Regions from separate parts of the Auritidibacter ignavus genome, predicted to be linked through region 1. Evidence: riboswitches for the same ligand, from Rfam matches in the RefSeq annotation. Region 1 holds a riboswitch; each other region holds the start of a gene.
What was found. Region 1 has a riboswitch for thiamine pyrophosphate ahead of QDX22_RS07345 (thiamine ABC transporter substrate-binding protein). Riboswitches for the same ligand answer to the same signal wherever they lie in the genome.
Positions count from the first base shown of each region.

Region 2: it holds a riboswitch for thiamine pyrophosphate, as region 1 does, so the genes downstream of both, QDX22_RS04110 (TenA family protein) here and QDX22_RS07345 (thiamine ABC transporter substrate-binding protein) in region 1, are expected to answer to the same signal.
Region 3: it holds a riboswitch for thiamine pyrophosphate, as region 1 does, so the genes downstream of both, thiM (hydroxyethylthiazole kinase) here and QDX22_RS07345 (thiamine ABC transporter substrate-binding protein) in region 1, are expected to answer to the same signal.
Region 4: it holds a riboswitch for thiamine pyrophosphate, as region 1 does, so the genes downstream of both, thiC (phosphomethylpyrimidine synthase ThiC) here and QDX22_RS07345 (thiamine ABC transporter substrate-binding protein) in region 1, are expected to answer to the same signal.

Region 1 covers NZ_CP122564.1:1,599,981-1,607,195, forward strand. The annotation lists gene QDX22_RS07325 (TRAP transporter permease) at 1-291, shown strand, start outside; gene QDX22_RS07330 (ectoine synthase) at 380-805, opposite strand; gene ectB (diaminobutyrate--2-oxoglutarate transaminase) at 888-2,195, opposite strand; gene ectA (diaminobutyrate acetyltransferase) at 2,270-2,788, opposite strand; TPP riboswitch at 3,066-3,175, shown strand; gene QDX22_RS07345 (thiamine ABC transporter substrate-binding protein) at 3,256-4,347, shown strand; gene QDX22_RS07350 (hypothetical protein) at 4,393-5,373, opposite strand; gene QDX22_RS07355 (ABC transporter permease) at 5,447-7,090, shown strand; gene QDX22_RS07360 (ABC transporter ATP-binding protein) at 7,087-7,215, shown strand, end outside.
Region 2 covers NZ_CP122564.1:932,338-939,552, reverse strand. The annotation lists gene QDX22_RS04135 (YjiH family protein) at 1-90, shown strand, start outside; gene QDX22_RS04130 (IclR family transcriptional regulator) at 63-959, shown strand; gene QDX22_RS04125 (urocanate hydratase) at 1,006-2,697, shown strand; gene hutI (imidazolonepropionase) at 2,909-4,129, shown strand; gene hutG (formimidoylglutamase) at 4,172-5,140, shown strand; TPP riboswitch at 5,320-5,412, shown strand; gene QDX22_RS04110 (TenA family protein) at 5,520-6,182, shown strand; gene QDX22_RS04105 (TenA family protein) at 6,179-6,829, shown strand; gene thiD (bifunctional hydroxymethylpyrimidine kinase/phosphomethylpyrimidine kinase) at 6,834-7,215, opposite strand, start outside.
Region 3 covers NZ_CP122564.1:924,201-931,415, forward strand. The annotation lists gene QDX22_RS04060 (acetyl/propionyl/methylcrotonyl-CoA carboxylase subunit alpha) at 1-885, shown strand, start outside; gene QDX22_RS04065 (acyl-CoA dehydrogenase family protein) at 918-2,051, shown strand; gene QDX22_RS04070 (MaoC family dehydratase) at 2,102-2,623, shown strand; gene QDX22_RS04075 (HpcH/HpaI aldolase/citrate lyase family protein) at 2,620-3,480, shown strand; gene QDX22_RS04080 (NAD-dependent formate dehydrogenase) at 3,593-4,753, shown strand; gene QDX22_RS04085 (LysR family transcriptional regulator) at 4,858-5,769, shown strand; TPP riboswitch at 5,771-5,873, shown strand; gene thiM (hydroxyethylthiazole kinase) at 6,036-6,872, shown strand; gene thiE (thiamine phosphate synthase) at 6,876-7,215, shown strand, end outside.
Region 4 covers NZ_CP122564.1:1,976,954-1,984,168, reverse strand. The annotation lists gene QDX22_RS09075 (ABC transporter permease) at 1-277, shown strand, start outside; gene QDX22_RS09070 (response regulator transcription factor) at 320-1,024, shown strand; gene QDX22_RS09065 (sensor histidine kinase) at 1,017-2,270, shown strand; gene thiC (phosphomethylpyrimidine synthase ThiC) at 2,281-4,032, opposite strand; TPP riboswitch at 4,030-4,141, opposite strand; gene QDX22_RS09055 (methionine synthase) at 4,231-5,259, opposite strand; gene QDX22_RS09050 (putative oxygenase MesX) at 5,256-6,263, opposite strand; gene QDX22_RS09045 (amidase) at 6,632-7,215, opposite strand, start outside.

The DNA of each region.
Region 1 (7,215 bases):
ATCTTTGTCTACAGCCCGGAACTGTTGCTTCGAGATGTCTCGTTTGGTCAAGGAATTCTGGTGGTCACCACAGCTGTCATTGGTATCTTGATGCTTTGCGTGGCATTGGAACGGCACTTTATGGTGAATATGCCATGGTTTTTGTGCATCGTGATCGCAGGCGCGGCCATCCTGTTGCTGAATTCTAATATGCTCCTATCCCTCAGCGGCCTGGGAATCGGGATCCTCGTTCTGGTCGTCCAATCCATCTTGGCTAAAAAGCAAGGCAACTTCGGGCTCAGGGCCATCTAGTACCAGGAAAGTTCTCTAACATCACCCACCAAAAACGGCGACCAGCCCCGAAATGGGGCCGGTCGCCGTGGTACGTCAGCTGTATTGCTTAGGCGCGAGGCTGCTTAGGAACCTTGCGGTCAGAGCCTTCTTCGAAGACTGCCGGGTACACCCCGTTCTCATCGTGGGTCTCACGGCCGGTGACCGGCGGGTTGAACACACAGGCCATGCGCAGCTCGGTTTCAGCGCGCACGGTGTGCTTCTCGTGACCATCCAGCAGGTACAGGGTGCCGTCCTTGAGTTCGTGAACTTCACCGGTCTCTTCGTTGGTCAAGGTACCGTTACCCTGCACGCAGTAGACGGCCTCGATATGATTCTGGTAATGGAAGGTCGAGGTCGTGCCGGCGTAAATCACGGTATCGTGCATGGAGAAACCAACACCTTCGCGGGCGAGCACCATGCGACGTGAGCGCCAGTTCTCCGAGGTTACGTCACGCTCGGTGTCATTGGTGTCATCACGGTTAATAACGTACATATCAAGTTCCTTTCACTGGCTGGCGCCGACCTGACGCCGCGGCCAGCCGGTTGTTACTGACGTCGTGGTCTATGCCGTCAATTTAGGCGTTAGCCAGGTTGTCTTCGTTCTGTCCGCCGGTAATACTGCTGACATCGGCCCCGGTCAGCTCGCCGAGGATTTCGGCGATCAGATTCATACCGCGCTCCAGCTCGTCGAGCTCGGTGGTCAGCGGTGGCATGATCTTGAGAACTTCGTCTTCCGGACCCGAGGTTTCCAGCAACATGCCACGCTTGAAGGCTTCAGCAGCCACTTTGCCTGCCAGGTCTTGATCTTCGAAGTAGATACCGGTCAGCAGACCACGGCCACGCACTGCAGATCCGGAAGCAGCAGCGGTAATCTTGATCAGCTTGTCCTGAACCAGCTCGATAGCCTGAGCCAGGTGACCCTTCTCGAAAGTGTCATCGGCCCAGAACTCACGCAAGGTGGCAGCACCGGTCACCAGCGCCAGGGCGTTGCCACGGAACGTACCGTTGTGCTCACCCGGACCCCACACATCCAGTTCAGACTTGAACAGGGTCAGCGCCAGCGGCTGACCGGAACCGGAAATGGACTTAGACACGCAGACAATGTCCGGGGTAATACCGGCTTCTTCGAAGGAGAAAAAGCTACCGGTACGACCGCAACCGGCCTGCACATCGTCAACAATCAGCAAGATTTCGTGGCTCTTGCACAGCTTGGCCAGCTGACGCAACCATTCGGCGCGTGCGGCACGCAGACCACCTTCACCCTGAACGGTTTCGACGATAATGGCGGCTGGCTTATCGACACCGGATCCGGAGTCTTCCAGAACGCGCTCCAGCCAGATGAAGTCTTCGGTCTCGCCGTTGAAGTAGTCGTCGTAGGGAATTTTCGAGCTGTTGGTCAGCGGAATACCCGCACCCTTACGCTTCATCGAGTTACCGGTGACTGACAGCGAACCCAGGGTCATGCCGTGGAAGGCGTTGGTGAACGACAGAATGTGCTGGCGTCCGGTGACCTTACGGGCCAACTTCAGTGCGGCCTCAACAGTGTTGGTACCGGTCGGGCCAGGGAACATGACCTTGTAGTCCAGACCGCGGGGCTCGAGGATGACTTTCTTGAAGGTTTCCAAGAAGTCGCGACGTGCCGGGGTCATCATGTCCAGCGAGTGCAACGGGCCACCGTTGTCCAGGTACTCGCGGATGGCGTCGATCAGCTTGGGGTGGTTGTGTCCGTAGTTCAGAGCACCAGCCCCGGCGAAGAAGTCCAGGTAGTCGGTGCCATCTTCGGCGATCTGGTGGGAGCCAGATGCTTTGACGAACACGGTCGGCCAGGAGCGGGAATAGCTGCGAACCTCGGACTCTGTTGTCTGAAAAATCTCGGTATCCATGGGGAATTCCTTTCCGTGGAAAAGTTGTCTCGACCCATCTCTCCGCCAGCGAGCGGGATCAGTGCGATCCTGCTCTAGCTGTTCAGCGGTGCGATGTGGTGAAGGTATTCGGTGGGCTGATCGTCGGGGTACATCTCAGGGGTGAATAAGGGGGTAATCTCTTCACCAGCGTTGTTGCGCTTGGCAAAGGAAGCAAACAGGGCGTTGGAGGCTTTATTCGTGGAGGTAATGGTCGTCTCCAACACTTTCGGCTGCACCGATTCGTTGAGCGCGTCCAACATCTGAGAGGCCACGCGCAGTCCCCGAGCGGCTTCGTCGACGCCAACTTGCCAGACCATCAACGTGTCTGGGGCATCAGGGCGGATGTAGCCGGTAATGAACCCGACGACTTCACCATCGAGTTCGGCAACAACGGAGGTTTGGGAGAAATCTCGAACCCACAGCAGATAGCTATACGAGGAGTTCAAGTCCAAGACGCCCGTGTCACGAGCGATCCGATAAATTTTTGCTCCGTCTCCGGGAGCGAACGGTCGAACCGTGATAGCGCGGGGTTTGTCGGTCGGGTGGTCTGGAAGGGTCTTTGTGTCATCCATCTTTTTTCACAATAGACGACTGAAAAATGCTTTCAACCCGCCCCTGACGCCTGTGTGGGCCCATTTTAGGCCGGAAAAAACGCCTAAACCGTTGATAATCATTAGGGACCCGGAGAGCGCCAGGGCTCGAGAAGCCGAGCCAAAAGCTGTTACCAAATTGTTATACAAGACATGTTGGATGTCACATTTTAAGTGGGGTAGCCTCCCGATTCTACACTCGAGCTCATCTCACGGCGTTCAGGAGTTGGGTTGGTGAACAGGTCTTCGGTAGGGTTTTTCTCATCGACAGGGGAGCACCACCGTGGTGCTGAGAGTGCGAACGCATTTCGCAGACCCTCGAACCTGATTCCGGGCCATGCCGGCGAAGGGAGTCGAGTATCTCTCCTTGCACCGTGGGCTAATCGCGGGTGATTCTCACCTCACCCAGGGTGCTCGCCCTCCTATCCCTTGAAGGAGGATATGCACTGATGTCGCACCTCACCCATCACTCACCTGGGCCCGCCCGGTCTCACCGTCGAAAGATCAGCACGGTGTTCGGGCTCTCGGCGGTGGTAGCGCTGGTACTGTCAGGATGTTCGGCCGCAGATCAGGCAGATAATAATGGTGGAGACAACGGTGACGAGAACCAGACAGTTACCATGATGACTCACGATTCCTTCAGTGTCTCCGAGGAATTGCTCGCGCAGTTTGAAGAGGAATCCGGTTACACCGTCACCACCACAGCCCCCGGTGACGCCGGGGCTGTCGTCAACCAGCTCATCCTGCAACAGGACTCCCCCACCGTGGACGGCTTCTTCGGGGTGGAGAATTATTCGGCTCAGACGCTGTTGGACGAAAACTTCCTGCAGGATTATTCCGGTCAACTTCCAGAATCTGCCCAAAACCTCGCCGTTGATGGCTCGGACGCGCTGGTGCCGATCGACCACGGTCAGGTGTGCATCAACGCTGATACCGAGTGGTTTGACGACAACGACCTGGAGCTTCCGGAGACCTTGGACGATCTCACTGATGAGAACTACAAGGACCTGTTGGTCACCAGTGACCCGAATGATTCCTCCCCGGGCCTGGCGTTCTTGGTTGCCACCCGGACGGAATTCGGCGACGATGCCGAACAGTACTGGGAAGACCTGTTCGATAACGGGGTGAAAGTCGCCGGTGGCTGGTCTGATGCTTATTACACCGACTTCTCCGGTTCTGAAGGTGAAGGACCCTACCCGCTGGTGGTGTCTTACTCCTCGTCACCGGCCGCTGAAGAAGGTCGGACCACCAGCATTGACGGCACCTGCATCCAGCAAATCGAATATGCTGGCGTGCTGGAGGATGCCGAGAACCCCGAGGGCGCTCAGGCTTTCATCGACTTCATGCTCTCCGAAGAATTCCAGGCGGATATTCCTGAGCAGATGTTTATGTATCCGGTCGATGACAGCATCGAGCTGCCAGACGAGTGGAGCGAATATGCCTCACTGACCGAGGACCCCATTGAGCCGGATCTGCAAGAGGTCGCGGACCAGCGTGAAGACTGGCTGAACTCTTGGACCGAAACCTATGAGGCCCAGTAGTCGTCTCTATGGCGTCCCGCCTTGTTGTCTGGTTGGTTGCTTGCCTTACTGGTAGGTGACCAACCAGGGGGTGGGATTCACCTGGTCGTAGGTTTGTGCCGGCGTCAGCATGGGCTGGTCTTGACGGTAGAAGTTCTTCCACGCCGGCCACATATCCTCGGGCAAGTCCTCGGTGAGCACGCTCCAGGTCTCCTGTTTGACCTCTTGGGTTCCGTGGCCATCGGCGTGCAACACCACGGCCAGCTCGTCATGGGAGGTATCCACTTGGTCGCGGTTGGTGATCATCGAGGTGCGGAATTGGTGCAGGACCAGCATTTTCTCGGGCAGATCGTTTTCTGCGGTGAGCTCGGCCAACCAGTCGATGACCTCGTTGATTTCAGCGGCATCGACGGTGCCGATCTGACGGCCGTGCACCTGACCGGGTTGCAAGCGCCATTCGGAGTCCAGCGCCAAACCCACGTGGGGTTCTTTCAGCAGGTCCTCATAGAGTTTCGCCTGCGAGAGGAAATCGTTATGACCCGGTTGCAGGTCCAAGATCACGTAAATGTCTTCTTCTTTGGCCCGATCGACCCACTCTTGCAGGTCCTCGACCGGCAGGGCGTTGGAGTAGTTGCCGTCCTCGCCGGGGTGAGCGGTCGCGACGGAGGTGATGATTTCAAAGGCCGGTTGGATCGGATCCTCACTGTTTTCCGAGTACTCATCGGCCAGCTCTTCGACACGAGTTATCGACCCCTCCAGGTCCTGTTCTCCCAGGGCACCCAGTGCCTCTGTGGACGGGGTACCATAAAGTGCGACGAACCGGCGGTCGGGGAACAGCGTATCACCGCCACCGGGCAGTTCTTCTGGTTCCGGGGTCGGCGAGGGCGAGGCAGTCGTGGGCTCTGCCGAGGGGCTAGACGTCGTGTTATTTCCCGCGTCGCTGGCCTGATCTGCCCCATCTGAGGAGCTACAACCGCTCAGCGCTAAACCGGTAGCTAACAGAACGGCGAACAAACGAGAACCACGGAAGTCGCAGGGAGTTTTCATCACGGGCCTACTCTACAGGACCCCCGGCTTAATGACCCGTCATAAATCCAATTGACCTGAAAAGAACGGTGTGATGTCGCGTTTTCGTTGGATCGTGTGGGTGCTCGTCGCCCTGCTACCGTTGGCCTTCCTTGCGGTCTTTTTCGCCTGGCCGGTGCTGGGGATGCTGGCCCAAGGCCTGGTTGATGATCAGGGCTCGCTGGACCTGTCGGGTTTTGGGGAAGTCTTCGGCACCGCACGCACCTGGCGGATTATTGGTCACACCTTGTTCATGGCCACCGCCGGAACTCTGGGCTCCCTGGTGCTTGGGATCCCGGGCGCCTATATCCTCTACCGCACACAGTTTCCGGGTCGAGAGATGCTCCGTTCGGTGGCCACCGTCCCGTTTGTGTTGCCCACCGTGGTGGTGGGGGTAGCCTTCCGTGCGGTCTTTGGGCCAGGCACCAGCCTAGCGTTTCTGGATCAGACCACGACGGCAGTGATCATCGCCATGATGTTCTTCAACTATTCGGTGGTGATCCGTCAGGTGGGGTCGTTGTGGCAGGTCTTGGATCCACGTTCCACTGAAGCGGCCAGAATGCTCGGGGCTTCCCCGGCTCGGGCGTTTTTCACCGTGACCTTGCCAGCGCTACGTCCAGCCATTGCTGGAAGCGCCGGGTTGGTGTTTCTGTTTTGTTCGACCGCCTACGGGCTAGTGCGGTCGCTGGGCGCCCCGGGAGTCGGGACGTTAGAGACCGAGGTTTTTCGCCAGACCAAGACGTTCCTCGATCTGCGCACCGCCGCGGTGTTGTCGATGATTCAGTGCGTGATTGTCGTGATATCGGTGATCATTACCCAGCGCACCGGTTCCTCGCAGGCGGCTCGGTTGCACCAAGCGCACCGGGTGAGGCTGACCCGCACCGACTGGTTCCCGTTGACGATCACGCTCGCGGTGGTCCTCGGACTGATACTGACTCCCTTGCTGACCTTGGTGGCCCGGTCGTTGACGGTTGATGGCGAATTCAGCACGCGCCATTACCAACTGTTGGCTACGCATTCGGGAACCGGTTTTGCCGGTGGCGCCACGGTGGTGGAGGCACTGGACCATTCGCTACGTATCGCACTGGATGCCACAATAGTCACCGTCCTGTTGGCAATTCCGCTCGCGTTGTTGCTCACCCGTCCCACCCATTCCCCGGCGGTGCGGTCCCTGCAACGGCTCATCGATGGCGCCTTCATGCTCCCGTTGGGTGTTTCGGCGGTGACCATCGGTTTCGGATTCTTGATCTCCTTGCAACCAGCCTTCCCACACCTAGCGCAGTCAGGATTGCTCGTCCCGTTGGCTCAGGCGGTGGTGGCTTTGCCCCTGGTGGTACGCACTCTGGTGCCGGTGTTGGCCGCGGTCGACCCGGCCCAACGTGAGGCTGCCACGATGTTAGGGGCTTCCCCGGTCCGGGTGATCGCCACCATTGATGGCCCCTACGTGGTCCGTAGCCTCGGATTGGCTGCCGGCTTTGGTTTTGCGGTCTCGCTGGGAGAATTTGGGGCCACCAGCTTTTTAGCGTCCCCGAGCTATCAGACGTTGCCGGTGGTCATTGTCCAGCTGCTGTCGCGTCCTGGTTCCGATAATTTTGGGATGGCCATGGCTGGCTCGGTGGTGTTAGCCGTGCTGAGTGCTGGCATATTGTTGATCTGCGAACGGCTTCGCCCGGCGGGCGTGAAGGAAAGGACATCGTGACAGCTTCCACCACACCACAGCAACTCATCGCCGAGCAGATCTCGGTGCACTATCCCAACGGGTACCAAGCCATCACCGAGGCCAGCTTCCAGGTTCACGCCGGCACCATCCTGGTCCTGTTAGGA
Region 2 (7,215 bases), 670 kb from region 1:
TGGCAAATGCTCGTGGTGTGGTTTGAACGCGTCGTGCTGACCATTCTGATCGCTGGCCCCTTGTGCCACGTGGTGGTGATGTTGCAATAGTGAAAACAGGCAGTGTCCTTTCGCAACGGAAGCCGGAGCAGTACTCGTCATCTCGCGTGCCGGCAGCTCAGCACGTTCTGGAGATCTTGCTGATGCTGTCTAGACAACGTGGTCCCGTGAGTGCACAACTGGTCTCGGATCAATTGCACATTCCGCGTTCGACCGTCTATCACCTGTTGAACACGGCCATAGCGCAGGGGTTTGTCATCCACTACCCAGAAGAGAAGAAATACGGTCTGGGGCCTTCCGCGGTCGAATTGTCTCACTCCTATGTGCGTTACGAGCCGGTTTCACGTCTGGCCTCGCCACTGCTGGCCAAGCTGGTTGACGAGACACGGGCCAACGGACATCTGTCGACGCTCTACGGGCGTAACGTTGTCTACTTGTTGAATGAACGTGCCGAGGGCCGGCCGGTGCTGGTCAACCACGTCGGCGTGCGCCTGTTAGCTCACGCGACCGCCTCGGGACGGGCCATGCTGGCACAGCTACCCGAAGATCAAGTGGCCGCCATGTATTCACTCAAGAGCGCGTTTGCCACGGGGGAGCACGGCCAGTCGGAGGGAGAACATAAGCTCGATGACGAATCGCTGGAGTTTCCCGTCCGCAATATTGACCTGCTGAGAATCACGACGCTACAGAAATTGCAGGAGGAGTTAGGCGAGATCCGTCAGAGAGGCTACGCCAGCGAGCATTCAGAAGTCACCGAAGGTTTTTCCTCAGTATCAGTGGCGATCTGTGACCGCAATGCCTGGCCGGTTGCTGCGATGACGCTGACCTATATCCCGGCCAAGACCACACCAGAACAACACGACAAGCTTGTGACGGCTCTGCGCCGTTACGCGAACATATTAGAAAAACGGCTGATGTAGTCATCCGGGTGACTACCAGTGTGCTACCCGAGAAAGGAAAAATACGATGTCTTTTACCCGTCATGACCCGTCCCGCGAAATTCATGCGCCTCGAGGCACCGAGATCTCCGCGAAGTCCTGGCAGACTGAAGCTCCGATGCGCATGCTGATGAACAACCTCGACCCCGAGGTGGCTGAACGTCCTGAAGACCTGGTCGTCTACGGCGGAACCGGCCGGGCAGCTCGTAGCTGGGAAGCCTACGATGCCATCATCGAAAGCCTCAAAGAACTCGAAAACAACGAGACGCTACTGGTGCAGTCCGGTAAGCCCGTTGGGGTGCTCAAGACCAACGAGTGGGCACCGCGCGTGCTGATTGCCAACTCGAACCTGGTCGGCGACTGGGCCAACTGGGAAGAATTCCGCAAGCTCGATGACGCTGAGCTGATGATGTACGGACAGATGACCGCTGGATCGTGGATCTACATCGCGACCCAGGGGATTCTGCAGGGTACCTACGAAACCTTCGGTGCGATCGCGAAGAACCGTTTCGAGGGCAGCTTGGCCGGAACCCTAACCCTGACCGCCGGTTGCGGTGGTATGGGTGGAGCACAGCCACTAGCCGTGACCCTTAATGGTGGTGCCGTGCTGATCGTGGACGTCTCCGAGGAACGGCTACGTCGTCGTCAGGGCAAGCGCTACCTCGACGAGGTCGAAACCGATCTGGAAACCGCGCTGAAAAAAGTCCTGGAAGCCAAGGAGCAGAAGAAAGCCCTGTCTGTGGGATACGTGGGCAACGCCGCTGAAGTGTTCCCCGAGCTATTGCGTCGTCACCGTGCTGGTGAAATCAGTATCGACATTGTGACCGATCAGACCTCGGCACACGATCCGCTGTCCTACCTGCCCGTCGAGTACACGATTGATGATTGGGATCGGGAAGCACAGGCTGATCCGGAGGGCTTCACCAAGAAGTCCCGCGAGTCCATGGCCGCCCACGTGCAGGCCATGGTGGAGTTCCAGGACGAAGGTGCTGAGGTCTTCGACTATGGCAACTCCATTCGTGACGAGGCTCGCAAGGCCAGCTACGAGCGTGCCTTCGAATTCCCCGGCTTCGTCCCGGCCTATATCCGTCCGCTGTTCTGCGAGGGTCTTGGCCCGTTCCGCTGGGTTGCTCTCTCCGGCGATCCGGAAGACATCAAGGTCACCGACCAGGCCTTGAAGGAGCTGTTCCCGGATAACGAGCACCTGCACACCTGGTTGGATGCTGCTGAAGAATACGTCGAATTTGAGGGGTTACCGGCACGTATTTGCTGGTTAGGCTACGGTGAGCGGCACAAGGCCGGCCTGCTGTTCAACGAGCTGGTGGCCTCCGGCAAGGTCAAGGCTCCGATCGCTATTGGCCGTGACCACCTGGACTCCGGTTCGGTGGCCTCTCCGTACCGCGAAACCGAGTCCATGCTCGATGGCTCCGACGCCATTGCCGACTGGCCTCTGTTGAACGCGCTGACCGCTACCAGCTCGGGTGCCACCTGGGTCTCGCTGCACCACGGGGGTGGTGTGGGCATGGGCCGCTCTATCCACGCCGGCCAGGTCGGTTTGGCTGACGGTACCGAGCTAGGCCGGGCCAAGCTGGAAGCACTGCTGACTAACGACCCGGCGATGGGTGTCATCCGTCACGTGGACGCCGGTTACAGTCGCGCAGCCGAGGTTGCTCAGGAACGTGGTGTCAAGGTTCCGATGGAGCCGAAGATCCGCGACTAATCGCCGTTGAGTAATGGCCATGTGAGCTGCCTGGGCGCGTCTGTGTCGGTCCTTCAGGACGACACGGACGCGCTCCGGTTTGATCGGTTACAACGCGGGCGAGCCATCGGCCGTGGCCATGGGCACTACACCCTCACCGACAGTCAAAAACATCCGGCAGATCTGCAAAGGCCCCGTATTATTTTTATCGTTGAGAGGAATGAGTGTTTCGATGAGCTCGAAGAATAACGAGTCGACCGCAATCTTCAATATCTCCGAATTACATACTCAGGATGCAGAGTCACGCGTCATCAAGGATGCCGGGATTGTTTTCGAAGACGGAAAGATCGCCTGGGTAGGCCCCTCCAAGGATGTGCCCGCCGCTGACGTCAGTGTTGACGCCGAAGGCAAAGCCGCTCTTCCCGGCTGGGTTGATTCCCACACTCATATTATTTTCGATGGCGACCGTAGCGCCGAATTTGAGGCTCGAATGGCAGGAGAATCCTACTCGGCTGGTGGCATTAACGTCACCACCGAAGCGACTCGGGCTGCCAGCGATGAGCGACTGAGCGGGCTGGTGCGTGATCGGATTCGTCAGGCCGTTGACGGTGGCACCACCTATCTGGAGACCAAGACCGGGTACGGGTTGCAGGTTGCCGAAGAAATTCGGCACGCCAAGTTAGCACACCAGCTGAAAGAAGACGGGGAGCTCGATACCGTCACCTTCCTCGGTGCCCACCTGGTCCCGGCGGGCGTGGACGCCGATGAGTACCTGGCCGATGTCAACGGCCCGATGCTGGAAGGTGTGACGCCATACGTGGATTGGGCCGACGTATTCTGTGAACGGGGCGCCTTCAACGAAGACCAATCCCGGAGCGTATTGCAACACGCCAAAGATGCTGGTCTGGGTTTACGGGTACACGGCAACCAGTTGGGAGAAGGCCCCGGTGTGAGACTCGCCGTGGAGATGGGAGCCACCAGTGTGGACCACGTGAACTACTTGAGCGATTCGGACGTCGAGGCCCTGGCAGGATCCTGGAGCGATGGTGATCGGGACAATGGCACCGGACAACGTGGCACTGTGGCAACCTGCTTGCCGGCCTGCGACCTGTCCACCCGCGAACAGCTGGCTCCGGGCCGTCGCCTGCTTGATGCGGGTGCCGTGATTGCGTTGGCCTCCAACTGCAACCCGGGCACCAGCTATACCTCGTCGATGAACTTCTGCGTGGGTACCGCTGTGCTCCAGATGGGGTTGAGCTTGCACGAAGCTATCCGGGCTGCCACACTGGGTGGCGCCATCGCCGTGGGGGCTGACGATGAAGTCGGCTCCCTGGAAGTCGGAAAACGAGCCGATCTTCACCTGCTGAACGCCCCCGCTGCCATCCACTTGGCCTACCGCCCTGGAATGCCCATGACGCATTCGGTCTGGCGTCGCGGCGTTCGTGCAGTGTAAACCGTCCGTGAGCTTCGTGATTTGAGAACAGGGGTAGATTGTATGGCTCTTATTGACACCATGAACAAAGAGAACTGGAGTGGCCGTGTCGACGGGGACGGGCCAGAGCACCTGCGGTGGCACCAAGCCGTCCGTCCCTTCTCGGCTACAGCCGAATCAGGAACCGCACTGCTAGGGTTCCGCTCCGATGAAGGCGTGAAACGCAATATGGGTCGTCCTGGAGCAGTGGAAGGACCTCAGTCCTTGCGCCAGGCATTAGGCGGATTCGCGTTGCCGGAACCGATCAGCATCTACGATGCCGGAGACATTGACACCGGGGCTGAGCTCGAAGAAGGTCAGAAAGAATTCGGTGACAATCTGAGCACCCTGCTGGACCAAGGCCACTTCACCGTCGGATTAGGCGGGGGCCATGAAATTACCTGGGCCAGTTTTCTGGGTGTTTCCCACTTCCTGCGTGCTGGTGACGCCTCAGACCGTTCGCTGTCAGGCTCGGCAAAATTAGGCATCGTGAATCTGGATGCTCACTTTGACAACCGGGACGCCGGCTTTGCGACCTCCGGAACCGGATTCTTTCAAATCGCTGAGCATGAGCATCTTGCCGGCCGTGACCTGCACTACGCCGCCCTGGGCATTGCTGAGCAAGCCAACACCAAAATTCTGTTCGACCGCGCGAAATCTGAGAATGTGGCCGTCCTCCTTGACCGGGAGGCCACCATCGATCACAAGAGCGCTGTGACAGAGTTTGTGGAGTCGTTCCTGGCAGATCTGGATGCGGTCTACCTGACCCTGGACTTGGATGTGCTTTCGGCCGATGTTGCTCCGGGCGTCAGCGCTCCGGCAGCTGTTGGTGTCTCGCCCCATGTGATTGAGTACGTGATCGGTCTGGTGGCCCGCAGTGGGAAACTACTACATTTTGATGTCGCCGAGTTGAGCCCGAAGCACGATATTGGTGGGCGCACCGCGAGAACTGCGGCCCGGATGATTCACCGTGCCGTGATCGAAAAGCAGTAATGTTCGGATAGAGCCTTCCGGGCCTTCGGGTCCCAAAAACGCTCAGACGGCAACAGGGTTAGTCCAGCCACGCATAGGGGGCTGGACTGACCTTGTTTAAAGAGCCCTGAGAGTGCCCGGCTGTGCACTCGATGAACGAGCAACACCCTAGACGCAAAATGAGGCCATTCGATACAGTGTTGAACGACACGGGGTGCCTGAGAATGGGCTGAGATTAAACCCGAGAACCTGATCGAATTAATCTTCGCGGAGGGATGTCATTGCGGTGCTGGTACCGAATCTTGGTACCTGTGGAGCGAGTCAACGTCAGGCCTTATTCTGAGTGCACGATCGTGTCCTGAGTTTTTCTGTGCAAGAACGGAAAGGACAACAGGACGGAATGAGCCAACGTTTTAGTCAAGAACTCCTTGAAGCCAATCGCGCCACCTGGGATGAAGCGATTAATCACCGGTTCGTGACCGAGCTTTTCGAGGGAACAATCGATGACGCCGTGATGGCCGGATATCTCGACCAGGACTACCGCTTCTTTGAAGCGTTCTTACAGTTACTGGGCGCCGCCATCACCACCGCGGACCGGCTCGATGCACGGTTACGATACGCCAGCTTCGCCGGAGAAATGGTCAATAGTGAAGACACCTACTTCCAGCGAGCCTTTGACGCACTGGGCGTTACCGATGAACTCCGCGCATCGACTCCAGACACCCCGAGTGCCGGCGGTTTCGTCGATCTGATGCGGGAAGCGGCATCCTCACAAAACTACAGTGCGGTGGTCGCGGTGCTGATGGTCACCGAGTGCTTGTACCGAGACTGGGCGGCCCGAGCTCCCGAAAACCATCCGGAGAGTTTTGTTCATCACGAATGGATCACCTTGCACGACAACCCGGACTTCTTGAATTTCGCGACCTTCCTCGAACAGGAGGCCGACCGTTCCGGGGCGCAAGATGCCGAGACCGCCCACGACTTTTTCCGCCGGGCGGTGGAGCTTGAGCTCGGCTTCTTCAACGACACCTATAAGTACCCGCTGAAAGGAATCCACGCATGACGTTGTTCAACGATCTGAAGCAGGCCAACCTGGAGGTGTGGCAGTCCTATACTCGTCACGAATTTATCCAAAAGTTGGCCGATGAATCCCTAGAACTCGAAGCCTTCCAGCGCTACCTGATTCAGGACTACCACTTCCTGATTCACTTTGCCCGCGCCTACGGACTGGCCGTGTATAAGCAACACACGCTCGAGGGCATCCAACATTCGATGGATGGGCTGAAGAACATTGTCTGGGAAACCGGATTACACACCTCGATGACCGCCGAGTGGGGGATCAGCCCCGAGGAACTGAACGCGACCCCTGAGGACCTTGGCACGGTGGCCTACACCCGCTACGTGCTCGACACTGCGCTGACCGGTACCCTGCTGGACCTGTACGTCTCCCTGGCACCGTGTCTGATCGGCTACGCCGAAATCGGTGCCGAGATTGCACCGGCCCTGGAGAAAAACCCCGACCACCGGTATAAAGAGTGGATCGAAACCTACATTGATCCACAGTTTGTCAAAGCCTCGGAACAAGAGGTTGACAACCTCGACGCGCTGGCTGGCGAGGGGCCGTTGTCTGACCAGCGATTCGCCGAGTTGTCACACATCTTTGCCACCGCCTCACGCTTGGAAGCCGAGTTCTGGCAACAAGCACTCTAAGTGGCTAGGCCCGTAGGGCGAGGTGATTGACGGGCCCGTGCCCGGTCTGCGGAGCATAGGAGAGTTCCCAGTGTGCCCCAGCGGCCAGGGCGCGGGCCAGATCAGTTTGGCCCTTCTTGATCCACGCCAACAGATCCTCGGAGCTTGGCGGGGTCTGAGCGGATACGTTCAGGGCCGCCCGGGCTGCGATTGCTGACGACAACGTGCACCCGGTGCCGTGCGTATTGCGGGTGCTAACACGGGGGATCGGTAGCGAATAAGCTTCACCGTTGATGACGACCACATCGGTCATCTCCTGGGTGTCGTGGTAGAGGTGACCACCTTTGACCATCACCGCTCCAGTTCCATGCTGAGCCACAACGTGGGCCTGTTCAGTCATCTGTTCG
Region 3 (7,215 bases), 680 kb from region 1:
GGCACGAATTTCGATCCGATGCTTGCCAAGGTCATCGCGACCGGCACGCACCGTGACCAAGCGCTAGACCGTCTCGATCGGGCGTTGAAGAACATGGTGGTGCTCGGGGTCCAGACCAATATCAGCTATCTACGACAGTTGATCAATGATAGCCGGGTCCGAGCCGGGGCGTTAGATACCACCATGATCGAACGGATCCTGCCGGAGATGGATTTCCCGGGGCCCGGAGCCGACGACGCACAGATTGCAGCCACATTGGCTTACCACTTTGAACCGGCTCCGACCACCAGCCTGTCCTCCGGATGGCGTTGCGATGGGTGGCGCAGCATGGCCGAGCCGACAAGCGTCCGCCGGCATGTCAGCTACCGTACGGCTTCCGGGGACACCGAAGACTTCGACGTCACCTTGGACCCCTCCACGGTGGTCGAGCAGGTGGGAGACCATGAGTACTTATTATCCACACCAGAGTCAATGACCACCAGGGTGCACGCGGTCGTCGCCACACAACGCGCCGGGCAAAGCCAGCTGTGGTGTTTCACCCCGAACTTTGCCGGACTGCTGACCATCAGTGACCGACAGGCCATCACCAGCAACGAGGTCCAAGCCCAGCGGGCTGGCACTGCCGGGCTTATCTCCAACCCGGACGTGAGCTCCCCGCTACCGGGCACAGTGATGTCGGTGCCGGTGACCTCCGGAGACCAGGTATCAGCCGGCGACACGCTGGTGATCGTGGAAGCTATGAAGATGGAGCACCGGCTGGTCGCTCCCTTCGATGGTGTCGTCACGATCCACACAGCAGAAACCGAACAGGTCAAGCTCGGCCAAGTGCTGGCCAGCATCACCCCTGACGATGACAAGAATCCAGAAAACGAGCCCGCAAACTAGCTGGTGATGACCACCACGAAAGGACCTTGGCGATGTCCCTTGATCTCACCGATGAACAACAGGAATTGATTGCTACCGTCCGCGACTTCGCACAGAACGTCGTCGCTGCTGTGTCCTCACAGCATGACCGCGAGCACAGCTTCCCTTACGAGGTCATTGCTCAGATGGGAGAACTCGGCCTCTTCGGTCTCCCCTTCCCCGAGGATTATGAGGGCATGGGCGGGGATTTCTTCGCCCTGTGCTTGGCATTGGAAGAATTGGCCAAAGTCGATCAATCCGTTGCCATTACGCTGGAGGCGGGAGTTTCCCTGGGCGCGATGCCGATCTACCGTTTCGGGACGGAGGAGCAAAAGCAACGCTGGCTTCCCGACCTGGTTGCCGGCCGAAAGCTGGCCGGTTTCGGTCTTACTGAGCCGGGCGCCGGGTCCGACGCCGGTGGCACCCGCACCACTGCTCGTGCAGACGGCGACCACTGGGTGATTAATGGAAATAAGGAATTCATCACCAACTCCGGAACCGACATCACCTCGGTGGTCACCGTGACTGCGGTGACTGGGGACCATGAAATCTCCACGATCATCGTGCCGACCGACACCCCGGGCTTCACCGCCGAACCGGCCTATGACAAGGTGGGCTGGAATGCTTCCGACACCCACCCGTTGACGCTGAATGATGTGAGAGTGCCACAAGAAAACCTGTTGGGTCAACGGGGCCGTGGCTTTGCTAATTTCCTCCACACCCTGGATGAGGGCCGGGTGGCCATTGCCGCGTTATCGGCCGGTGTTGCCCAAGGATGCGTGGATGAAGCGGTCCGGTACGCCAATACGCGCATCACCTTCGGCTCTCCCATTTCCCGCAATCAGGCCATTAGCTTCAAGATCGCCCGGATGCAGGCTCGCGCCCACACCGCACGGCTGGCCTACTATGATGCAGCACAGAAATTGGTCGCGGGCCGACCGTTCAAAACCGAAGCCTCGATCGCCAAGTTGGTGGCCTCCGAGGCGGCCATGGACAACGCTCGAGATGCCACTCAGGTCTTCGGCGGCTACGGATTCATGAACGAGTCTCTGGTCGCTCGCCACTACCGCGATTCGAAGATCCTGGAGATCGGCGAAGGCACCACCGAGGTCCAGTTGATGCTGATCGCTCGGTCCTTGGGCATGTAATCCCCTTGAGCATCGACAAATTGAATGCTATGTGAAAAAGGAGCCTGCTTGTGAATACCGCAGATCAGACACCGCCGGTGGTGGTGCAACGGGGCCTCTACGCCGATGAGATGGAGGTCGGCACAATCTATCAGCATGCCCCGGGTCGAACCATCACCGAGGCCGACAACGTGCTGTTCACGACGCTGTCCATGAACACCCAATCTCTGCACTTGGACGCGCACTGGTCGTCCCAACAGTCCTTCGGCCAACCCCTGGTGAATTCTATGCTGACCTTGGCAACCATCGTCGGCGCCTCAGTGGCCCAACTGACTCAAGGGACCATTGTGGCTAATCTGGGCTTCGACACTGTCGCATTCCCTCACCCGATGTATCACGGTGACACGCTGTATACCCGCACCGAAATCCTGGACAAACGGGATTCCGCTTCCCGCCCGCATCAGAGCATCGTGAAGTTCCAGCACGTAGGTGTTAATCAGGATGGCACGGTGGTCGCCGAGTGTGTGCGTTCCACGCTGCTGTGGAAGAACGAAGCTGAACATCGGCGAGAGCAGTCAGGACAGCGTCCATGAACCAACCACGCGATATCTTCACGCTGGGGCCAGCGATCTTGTTCTGCCCTGCCGACCGTCCGCAGCGATACATCAAAGCGTCCGAACGGGCTGATGCGGTCATCCTCGACCTGGAGGATGCGGTTGCCCCTGATGCCAAAGACCGGGCCCGTCACGCTCTGCAAGAACATCTGGCCACGACCGTGGCGCAGGATGCGACGCTGGCAGCCCGCACGATAGTGCGGATCAATCCTGTCGGTACCGAGATGAGTCGGGCCGACCTGGCGACGTTGGCCGGTAGTTCGGTGACCACGGTGATGGTCCCGAAGGTCGAATCGGTCCATCAGCTCGATGCCGTAGCGTCTCGTCTGGACGACCATGTGGGGATGGTGGCCCTGGTGGAAACCGCCCGTGGTGTGGCCTACGCGACAGCGATCGCCGAGCATCCGCGGGTGGTGGCCATGATGTGGGGTGCTGAGGATCTCATCGCGTCCATGGGCGGTTCCTCCTCACGTCATGCCGACGGAACCTACCGGGATGTCCCCCGTTTTGCCCGGTCCCAGGTGATGGTGGCCGCCGCAAGTGCCGGGGTAGCCTGTGTGGATTCGATCTGGGCCGATATCCAAGATCTGCAGGGTCTGCGAGTGGAAGTCGAAGACGCTGTAGCGACCGGCTTTAGCGCCAAAGCCTGTATCCACCCCTCACATGTGGCAACGATCCGGGAGGGTTTCACCCCCAGCGCAGCAGATCAAGAATATGCTCGTGCTTTGCTGGCAGCTGTCGAGGATCACCCCCAGGGAGTGTTCTCCTTCCGGGGCACCATGGTCGACGGTCCGCTCATCGCTCACGCGCGCAGGATTATCGCCCGGGCCGGCTGATCGGGGTTTCCGATCATCGCATCGGAGATTTCTATTGGACCGCCTGTGACGCGCTCCATAGGGTAAGGATTAGAGGCACAGCCCATAGATCAATAACAACAAGGAGGTTATTGTGGCGAAAATTCTCATGGTCCTCTACCCCGATCCTGCTGATGGATACCCTCCCCAGTACGCCCGCGAGAGCATCCCCGAGCTCAGCGAATACCCAGATGGCCAGTCCCTACCAACCCCTGACAATATCGATTTCACCCCGGGTGAGTTGCTGGGGTGCGTCTCCGGTGGGCTGGGTATCGTCGACTGGTTGAAGTCTGAAGGCCACGATGTGGTGGTGACCTCTGATAAAGAGGGGGAAGACTCCGAATTTGACCGTGAGCTACCCGACGCCGATGTTGTGATCTCCCAGCCGTTCTGGCCGGCCTACCTGACCAAGGAGCGCCTGGAGAAAGCCAAGAATCTCAAACTGGCTCTTACCGCCGGCATTGGCTCTGACCACGTTGATTTGGATGAGGCCGCCAAGCGCGGAATCACCGTGGCAGAGGAGACCTACTCCAACTCAATTTCGGTCGCCGAACACACCGTGTTGATGGTGCTGGCCCTGGTGCGTGATTATCTGCACCAGCACGACATCTCCCGCAACGGTCGTTGGGACATTGCTGAAGCTGTGTCTCGGTCCTACGATCTGGAGGGAATGGATGTTGGTGTGCTGGCGGCCGGGCGCATCGGTCGGGCTGTCATCGAGCGCCTGGCACCCTTCGATGTCAAACTGCACTACTTCGATCAGCATCGTCTGCCCGAAGACTACGAGAAGAAGTACAATCTGACCTTCCACGAGTCTGCCGAAGCGCTGGTACCGAACATTGATGTGCTGTGCATTCACACTCCGCTGACACCCTCAACGGAGGGCATGTTCGATGAAAAACTGCTGAACACGATGCGACATGGCGCCTACATCGTGAACCCCGCCCGCGGTGCCATCATGGATCGCGATGCCGTCGTCCGCGCTCTGGAATCGGGGCAATTGGCCGGCTACGCCGGAGACGTGTGGTACCCGCAGCCGGCACCGGAAGATCACCCATGGCGCACCATGCCACATAATGGCATGACTCCGCATACCTCGGGTTCGTCGCTGTCGGCTCAGGCTCGTTATGCTGCCGGTACTCGTGAGATCTTGGAAGACTTCCTTGCCAACCGTCAGATCCGCGACGAATACCTCATTGTTGACGGCGGAGACTACGCCGGAACCGGTGCCTCCTCCTACCGCCAGTCGAAGTAACCAGGCCCTGACAAGCCCCATCGATTAAACTCGGTCATATCCTGGGCCGGTAGCCATACTGGCTACCGGCCCGCGGTCGTTAAACGTCCGAGGAGTGACCGGCAATGCACCTGAACCAGCTGGCCTATTTTATGGCCTTGGCACGAGAACAACATTTTGCACGTGCTGCAGAAGCCTGTTTCATTTCGCAGTCAACGTTGTCTGCCTCGATCAAGAAGCTGGAATCCGAGCTGGGTGTGGAACTCATCCGCCGCGGTCACGCCATGGAGGGGATCACCGAGCAGGGGCACGTGGTGCTGAAGTGGGCCGAGCGCATCCTAGCCGATCATCGCTCGATGGTCGCTGAGCTCGAGTACTTCCAGCAACACCTCACGGTTCCGCTTCGCCTCAGTACCGTTCCTACCGGGCTGGCCATCGCTTCACAGCTGGTGACCACCCTGAGAAAAACACATCCGACGGTCACCGTCAGTGTCGATTCCGGGTCCAATGATCATATCCTCCACGGATTGCGCCACCGCGAGCTCGATGCAGGGATCATCCTCGATCTGGGCGCAGAAGATGACCTTTATACCCATCGTGTGGCAGAGGACCGATATCAGCTCCTGGCCAGCCGGGAGTTGCTGGACCAATACCCGGACGTGGTAGACCTGGCACAGTCTCCCTCACCTTCCATCTGCTTATCCGATCTTGCCCACATTCCGCTTGCCGTGTTGTCTCCTGCCATGCAGGCACGAAACATGCTCGATCGAGCCATGGCGCGTGTGGGAGTGGAGCTGCACCCGGCGTTGGAAACGACCACTCTCCCAACACTCCTTGCTGTGGCGACCTCCCCCCAGTTCGCTTCACTCGTGCCTCGCTCGACCTTGCAGGAGCCCAGCGTCACAGGACCCGACGCGGTGATTTTGGACCTTGATCCGCCGGTCGAGCTACCTCTGGCGCTTGCCTATCCAGCGACCTCTCCGGCACCCTCTGTCGCGGCTCTGCTAGCCAATATCAACCGCGATGAGTTAGACTGAGCTCCATGACGCGGGGTGCTTCACGTCACCACACGGAAGCTGAGAAGATACCCGTTGAACCTGATCCAGCTCGTACTGGCGAAGGGACGTCTCACCGGTTGCACCGGGTCACTGTGGTCACTGTGCGTACCCTGTGCTCTTTCCGGATGGTTCTTTCTTGTCTGCCCGAGCTGTCTGCGGGTTTCTTTTCGGCACGGTGCCACCGCGTTAACGCCCACCGTATTGGCCGTTGTGGTTCATCCCCTTGCTGGAAAGGAATAGTCACTGTGGCAGATAAATTGACCCCTCAGGCGATTCACGACGACGTGCGCGCCATCCTGACCCAGGTGAAAACCGGCCATCCGCTGGTGCATTGTTTGACCAATAACGTGGTCAAACAGGTTACCGCCAATGCCTTGTTGGCGGCCGGGGCAGCACCGGCGATGGTGGAAGACGCTGTAGAGGCCGGCGAGTTCGCCCACGTCGCTTCGGGGGTTCTGGTCAATGTCGGCACACTGACCCCCGATATCCGCCAGGCCATGACCTCAGCGGTCAGCGCCGCGCAGTCAGCCAACACCCCGTGGGTGCTCGACCCTGTTGCGGTCGGCGGGTTGAGCGTCCGCACCCAGTTTGCCCGTTCCATCCTGGACTCCCGCCCCGCTGCGATCCGTGGCAACCCCTCAGAAATCGCGGCACTAGCGGGAACCGGTTCCGGCGGGCGTGGCGTTGACTCCACCGACTCCGTGGAGGCGGTTGCCACCATTGCAGCAGGACTGAGCCACCGTAGTGGAGCAATCGTGGCCGCCTCGGGGCCCACCGACCTGGTCGTCTCCACAGTAGCGCGTACTCACGTCACCGGCGGGCACCCGATGTTGCAACAGGTCATCGGCACCGGATGCGCTTTGGGCGCCCTGACTGCCGCAACTCTGGGCGTCACGCAGTTGCCTGCCCAACACCACGCTGCCGTGGTGGCGTCCCATGCCTTGGTCTCGGCGGCTGGGACCGTTGCGGGACAGACCGCGAGCGCACCGGGACATTTTGCCGTGGCTTGGTTGGATGCCCTCCACACCCTGAGCGCCGACGACGTGCTCGAGCTGATCACCCTCGACTCCGAACAGGCCTAAAGTATGTTACGGCATTCCACCCATCTCGCTGACGCCACCGACTGGCGGCTCTACTACATCACCGATACCGAATACTCCGGTGGTCTCACTGCGGTTCCCGACGTCGTGGTCGAGGCGGTGAAAGGCGGGGCCGGTGTCGTCCAGGTCAGAGATAAGACGCTTTCCGACGAGGAGTTCGCCGAACTGACCGTGGCCTGCCAGCACGCCGTGCGCAACCAGCTAGGGCAACAACGGTTCGAACAGGTCAGGTTCTTCGTCAACGACCGGCTGGACGTGGCCCGCCAGCTGGGTTGTCACCTACACCTGGGACAGACCGATACCCCAATCTCTGAAGCTCGTGCCG
Region 4 (7,215 bases), 380 kb from region 1:
CGGCTTGCGCCGGGCACTGGGTGCCACCCGCGTCCACATTCGGCGCCAGTTTATGGTTGAATCGGTGCTACTGGCGAGCTACGGTGGCGTCGCCGGCATCGTGTTAGGCGGGCTGTGTACCCTGGTCGTCTCCCTGGTCAACGGGTGGACGCCCACGCTCCCGCCGCTGATTCCACTATTGGGGATCACCGTAACCATCCTGGTCGGGGCGATCGCCGGGGTCTTGCCGGCCATGCGCGCAGCGAACACCTCTCCGACCGCGGCACTGAGCACATGATCCCCGCCACCACACCACCACAACAACTACCGGGAGCCGTTCATGCGGGTATTGATCGTTGAAGACCAGCAGTATCTGGCCGAAGCGATCCGAGACGGGCTGGCGCTATCGTCCATCTCGGCCGATATCGCCACCGATGGCCACCAGGCGTTACACGCGGTGGCCACTATTGACTACGACGTGATGCTGTTGGATCGGGATATCCCCGGCGTACACGGCGACGAGGTCTGCCAGCGCCTGGACGCCGAGGTGGATCGGCCGGCGATCCTGATGGTCACCGCCGCCGGGCTAGTCGAGGAGAAAGTCGACGGACTGTCCTTAGGCGCCGACGACTATCTGACCAAGCCCTTTGAATTCGACGAGCTGGTGGCCCGAGTCCGGGCCTTGGGGCGTCGTCGCTTCACCCCGCGCCCGGCCCAATACCGTGCCGGCGGGGTAACCCTGGACCCTTTCCGGCACGAGGTCACCCGATCGGGGCGCAACATTCGGCTCAGCCCCAAGGAATTTGCGGTGTTAGAAACGCTGATGTGCGAGCCTGGCCGGGTGATCAGCGCCGAACAGCTGTTGGCCGAAGCCTGGGATGAAAACGCCAACCCGTTCACCCAGTCGGTGAAGGTCACCATCAGCTCCCTGCGCCGCAAGCTCGGCGAGCCCTGGGTGATCCGTACCATCTCCGGGGTGGGTTACACGGTGGATGCCGACCCCGAGCCGGCCCCCACGACCAGCCCGCGGGCCGATCATGACTGAGCAGCCGCCCCAACGGTTGCGCCCGGCCCACCGGTTCAGCGCCCGGACCCGCCTGGCCTTTTCCTACGCGGTGCTGGTCATCATCTGCGGGGCGGTGCTGTTGACGGTGCTGGTGACCTACCTGGGGCTGGGGCCGGACTATTCCTTCGGACGCGTCGGTGCTACCGGCGAGGATGGTTCGGTGCTCATCGTCCCCGATAGCACCCACCCACCGGCCGGGACCGAGGGATCAGAGGTGGCTGATGGCGCCGAGAGCCCCGGCGGCAGTTTCTCTGTCGAGGTCCACAGTCGCGAAGATCTCATCACGTTGCTGATCACCGTCTCGGTTATTGTGCTGCTGATCTTGGCTGTACTCAGTTCGCTGGTCGCCTGGTGGCTGGCCGGTCGGATGCTGCGTCCGCTGGCCCAGATCAACGAGGCCGCCCAGATCGCTGCCAGTGGCCGGTTGGACCATCGGATCGGACTGACCGGGCCCCGCGATGAGATCGTCGATCTAGCCCAGACCTTCGATGCGATGCTGGAGAACATTCAGCGCTATAACACCGCCCAACGCCGGTTTGCCGCCAATGCCTCCCACGAGCTACGCACCCCGCTGGCTGCCTCCAAAACCATCCTGGATGTGGCCCGGGCAACCCCCGGGGTCGTGGATCGCCAAGTACTCGAGCGATTGGCCGAACTCAATGCGCGCAGTAGTAGCACCGTGGAATCCCTGCTGGACTTGGCCGAGGCCGAAGCCGGCGGAATTCAGACCGGCCCGGTGGATCTTGCCGAGGTCGCCGAGACGGTGCTCGACCAGTACACCGTCGCCGCCGACGAGCGCGGGCTACAGGTCACCACCGAGTTGGGTCCGGCGGTGGCCGACGCCGACGAGCGATTGCTCGTGCAATTGATGCAGAATCTGGTGGAAAACGCGATCCGGCACAATCGGGACAACGGTGTGCTCACCGTGCGCACCGCAACCCTGGGCCCCGCTAAGCCCCCGGTCGACACGGATGAGACCGGTGATGTACAGCTTCAGGTGGAGGGTGCCGGTGAGATCATTGATCCCGAGGTCCTTGCCCATTTGACCGAGCCCTTCCACACTGCCCGGGGCCGCGCCGGTGGCGCCAGCCGTGGGCTCGGCCTGGCGATTGTGGCCGCCATCGTGGAACGTTCCCACGGTGCGCTGGAGCTCACGGCCCGCCCGGGTGGTGGACTGATCGTGACCGTCACGCTTCCACGCGCCACCACCGGGCAGACTACGTAACGGGGTCCTCCTAGCGGGCCGGGAACGCCGGGTCCGGAAGGTATACGGTGCCCCCGGCCTCCCGAAACTCCCGCGCCTTGGCCGCCATGCCCTGTTGCACGATCCGGGCTTGTTCATCGACATTGCCGAACTCATCCCGAATATCTTGCGAGATCCGCATCGAGCAGAATTTCGGCCCGCACATCGAGCAGAAATGCGCGGTCTTAGCCGGTTCGGCCGGCAGAGTCTCGTCGTGGAATTCCTCGGCGGTCTGCGGGTCCAACGACAGCCCGAACTGATCGCGCCACCGGAACTCGAACCGTGCCTTCGACAGCGCATCATCCCGGTCCCGAGCCCCCGGGTGGCCCTTGGCCACATCCGCGGCGTGGGCAGCGATCTTATAGGTGATCACCCCGGTTTTCACGTCATCCCGGTTCGGCAACCCCAGGTGTTCCTTCGGGGTCACGTAGCACAGCATCGCGGTCCCGTACCGGGCAATCTCAGTGGCGCCGATGGCGCTGGTGATATGGTCATATCCCGGGGCAATATCGGTCACCAGCGGCCCGAGCGTGTAGAACGGGGCACCGTGGCACAGTTGTTGTTGTTTCTCGACATTCTCGCGCACCAAATGCAACGGAATGTGGCCGGGGCCTTCGACCATGACCTGCACGTCGTACTCCCAGGCCCGCTGGGTCAGCTCGGCCAGGGTCTCCAACTCGGCGAACTGCGCATCATCGTTGGCATCGGCCAACGAGCCCGGGCGTAACCCGTCTCCCAGGGAGAAGGCCACATCGTACTGGGCGAAGATCTCGCACAGCTCATCAAAGTTCTCGTACAAAAAGCTCTCCTGATGATGGCCCAGGCACCAGCCGGCCATAATCGAGCCACCGCGGGAGACAATCCCGGTCACCCGCTCGGCGGTCAACGGCACGTAGCGCAACAACACACCGGCGTGGATCGTCATGTAGTCCACACCTTGTTCGCACTGTTCGATCACCGTGTCGCGGAAGATCTCCCAGGTCAGCGCCTGGTGGTCGCCGTTGACTTTCTCCAGCGCCTGATAAATCGGCACGGTACCGATCGGTACCGGCGAGTTGCGGATAATCCACTCACGGGTGGTGTGAATGTCATCGCCGGTGGACAAATCCATCACGGTATCAGCACCCCACTGGGTGGCCCACTGCATCTTGGAGACCTCTTCAGCGATCGAGGAGGTCACCGCGGAATTTCCAATATTGGCGTTGACCTTCACACTGAAGGCCTTACCGATAATCATCGGCTCGGATTCGGGGTGGTTGACGTTATTAGGGATAATCGCCCGACCGGCGGCCACCTCGGAACGCACCAGCTCGACATCCACGCCCTCGCGCAGGGCCACGAACCGCATTTCCGGGGTGATCTGCCCGTTGCGGGCGTAGTGCATCTGGGTCACCCGACGCCCGGGCTTGGCCCGCAGCGGGGCCCGTTGGGCGCCCTGCCACTCTTGGCTGGCCGCCCCACGACGTAGCGCCTTGGCGCCGTCATCTTCCAGCTTCCGGCCGCGGGCCTGGTAGGTCTCGATATCCTCGCGAGCAGCAATCCATTGCTCGCGCAACCCGGACAAACCCCGGACCGGATCCGAGCCGGGCCCGGTGGTGCGATAGACCGTGAACGGTTCATTGCGCTCACCGTTGGGAGAATCATCCTGGCGGATGCGGGTGACCGGGACCTTAATCCCGTGCTCTTCGTCAACGAGGTAGTCAGCGCTGTGGGTGGAATAGTTCAGGGGTGAGGTATGCGTCATGCAAGAACTCCTTCTTCCTTCGCCGGCATGACCCGCACAGGTTCAAACGGTGCTCGGACAGCCTTGGTCCGATCTCAGCTCTGTGCTCAGAGCGCCCGTGAGGTCACCCACATCCTACCGAAGTTCAGGCCCATCACACGCGGTGGCCGAGGTTGTTACACCCCGGACGACCGCGTGCACAGCGTTGCCGGTATGGGGTTAGGAGCTCAGTTCTTCTCGCAGGATCGCGGCCCCAGCGCTCAAGGCACGGAGCTTGGCTCGGGCCACATCCCGTGGCAACGGGGCCATCCCGCAGTTGGTGGAGGCCCAGAGGTTTTCGGCATCCACGTGTTTCAGGGCCTGGCGCAACGTGTCAGCGACCTCTTCGGGGGTCTCCACGGTGTGGCTGGCCACATCGATCGCCCCCACCATCAGCTTCTTGCCACGCACCAGCTCAATGAGCTCGATCGGCACGTGCGAGTTGTGAGCTTCCAGCGAGACAATATCAATGCTGGACTGCTGGATCTGGGGGAAGATCTCCTCATACTGACGCCATTCCTCGCCTAGGGTCTTCTTCCACTCGGTATTGGCCTCAATCCCGTAGCCATAACAGACATGCACGGCGGTCTGACAGCTCAGCCCTTGGGCAGCCCGCTCCAGCGCCTGCACGCCCCAGGCCTTGACGTCGTCAAAGAACACGTTGAAGGCCGGCTCATCGAACTGGATAATATCCACTCCGGCTTCGGCGAGTTCTTTGGCTTCTTCATTCAGGATCTCGGCAAATTTCCAGGCCAGCTTCTCCCGGCTACCGTAGTAGTTGTCATACAACGTATCGACCATGGTCATCGGGCCGGGCAGCGCCCATTTGATCGTTGCCTCGGTGTGGGCCCGTAGCTCCCGGGCGTCCTGGACGAACACCGGCCCTTTGCGCGTGACCTCATCGACAACCACCGGCACCGAGGCGTCATAGCGCTCCCGAATCTGGACCACCTTGCGGTTTTCAAAATCCACACCGTTGAGATTCTCAATGAAGGTGGTCACGAAGTGCTGGCGGGTCTGTTCGCCGTCGCTGACGATATCGATGCCGGCACCGCGTTGCTCGGCCAGGGCCAGCAAGAGCGCGTCGCGTTTGCCTTCGGCCAGTGCCTGGTCTGCCAGTTGCCAGGGTGACCAAAGTTTTTCTGGCTCGGCCAGCCAGGAGGGTTTGGGCAGACTTCCGGCGGAGGTGGTGGGTAGAAGTTTCGTCATCGTGTGGCTCCCTGTGCGTGCGGGTGGTGGTCGGCGTACTGCGACGACCACTGTTCCAAGGTCTCCCGGTGCGGGGTGATGAGCTTCTCCAGGGCAAAGTGGCCCTGTTCCACACCGAGCCGGGAGCGTTCCTCCCGGTCATAGACCACCTGGGTTGGCGAGAAGTCAGTGTGTTCCAGGCCGGGCTGATACACCTCGCCAGCCGGGGTGTGAGCGTTGTAGATCTCGGGTCGATAAATCCGCTGGAAGGTCTCCATGGTCGCGATCGTGGAGGCTAGTTCCAGATCGGTGTAGTCGGCTTCCAGATCACCGAAGTGGTAGAACGCCAGCGGGGCAACACTCTTCGGTGGCATGAAGTAGCGGACTGCCATCCCCATCTTGGCGAAGTACTCATCGGTGCGCGAGAACTCATTCTGCCGGTACTCCACCCCCAGCACCGGGTGTTGGTGCTCGGTGCGGTGATAGGTCTTCTTGGTCGAGGCACTAATGCAGATCACCGGTAGCTTGCTGAACTGTTGCTGATAGGCCTCGGACTCTACGAAGCCCTTGAAAATATTGCCGTGGAGTACCCCGAAGTCCTCCGGTAACGGCTCATCGCGTTCGGCGTACTCGCGGGCCAGGATGCTGAAGTCGTAGTCACGCACGTAAGAGGAGAAGTTATTCCCCACCACCCCAGGGATGCGTTGCCGCGTCTGGGTGTCGATCACGGTGGTCTGTAGCATTTCGATCACCGGGAAAGAGGATTCCTCAGCGTCCTGGGACGGCAGATCGATGGCCACCGAGACAATCTCGAGCTGGACTCGGTAGCGCTGGCCACTGGCATTACCCTGGGTGATCAACTCATTGAACCGATCATCGATCATACGCAGGGCAGTGCGCAGGTTCTGCTCACGGTTTTCACCACGGGCCAGATTGGCGAAGTTGGTGGTCAGCCGGGTACCGTCCAGTGGCTGGTAGTTCTCGTCAAAGCGAGTGTGATTCAGGGTGAAAGTTATCGCTGTCATCGTGGCAACACCACCACAGCACCCGGAGCCTCGCGGTGAATCAGTAGGTGTGAAGAAGAGATCAGACGCATAATGCACTCGCCCGAGGCCAAGCGCTGGACGCGAAGCCCGGGCTCCTGTCCTTTCATAGGTCACTGCCCCTAGAGCGCCCTCGCATCTGTGAACACACACTAGGAGCACACGGCTGTGTACAAGAGTGTTCGCAGCGGTGCCCGGTCAGTTCATCGCCAGGCGCGAGGCTTCGCATGCGCGCTGCTGGGCACCAGCCTACACAAACGCTCAACGGTCTCTTCGATCATGTCAGCCCCGGCCAGTTCTCGCCGTTTGGGCAGTAACATGTCGTTGCATAACGCGCTTCGACGCGGGTTTTAGGCCGCGTGAGGCCGGATCGGCCGTACGAATTGCTCACCTGCGGCCTGTTCGTAGGCTCGGGCAGCGCGTAGCACCAGCCGGTCCTGGGTGCGGGCCGCGATGATCTGCAACCCCACCGGGAGCCCATCGGCCGGTGACACACCGCAGGGAACAGAGGCTGCCGGTTGCTGGGTCATATTAAAGGGGTAGGTATAGGGGGTCCACGAGGTCCAGAATTCGCCCTCCCAGTCGACCGGCATCTGAGAGGTGCAGTCGAAGGCGGTGATCGGCATGGTCGGTGTCACCAACAGGTCGTAGGTCTCGTGAAAAGCACCCATGGTCATGCCCAGATCCATCCGGACGGCTTGGGCGCTAAGGTAGTCCAGTGCAGAGGCGTGGTGATATTTCTCGATTCCCTGACGCAGCCCAGGATCGATAGCCTCCAGGGCGTTGGGGCCGTAGGCTTCAAGCACTTTGGCGGCTCCGGTAAACCACAACAGCTGAAACGGCTCAATCGGATCACTGATCGGGGGATCCACCTGCTCGATGTGAGCTCCGTGGTCTTCAAACACGTGCACCGCGTTCTCGACCAGGCGTTGCA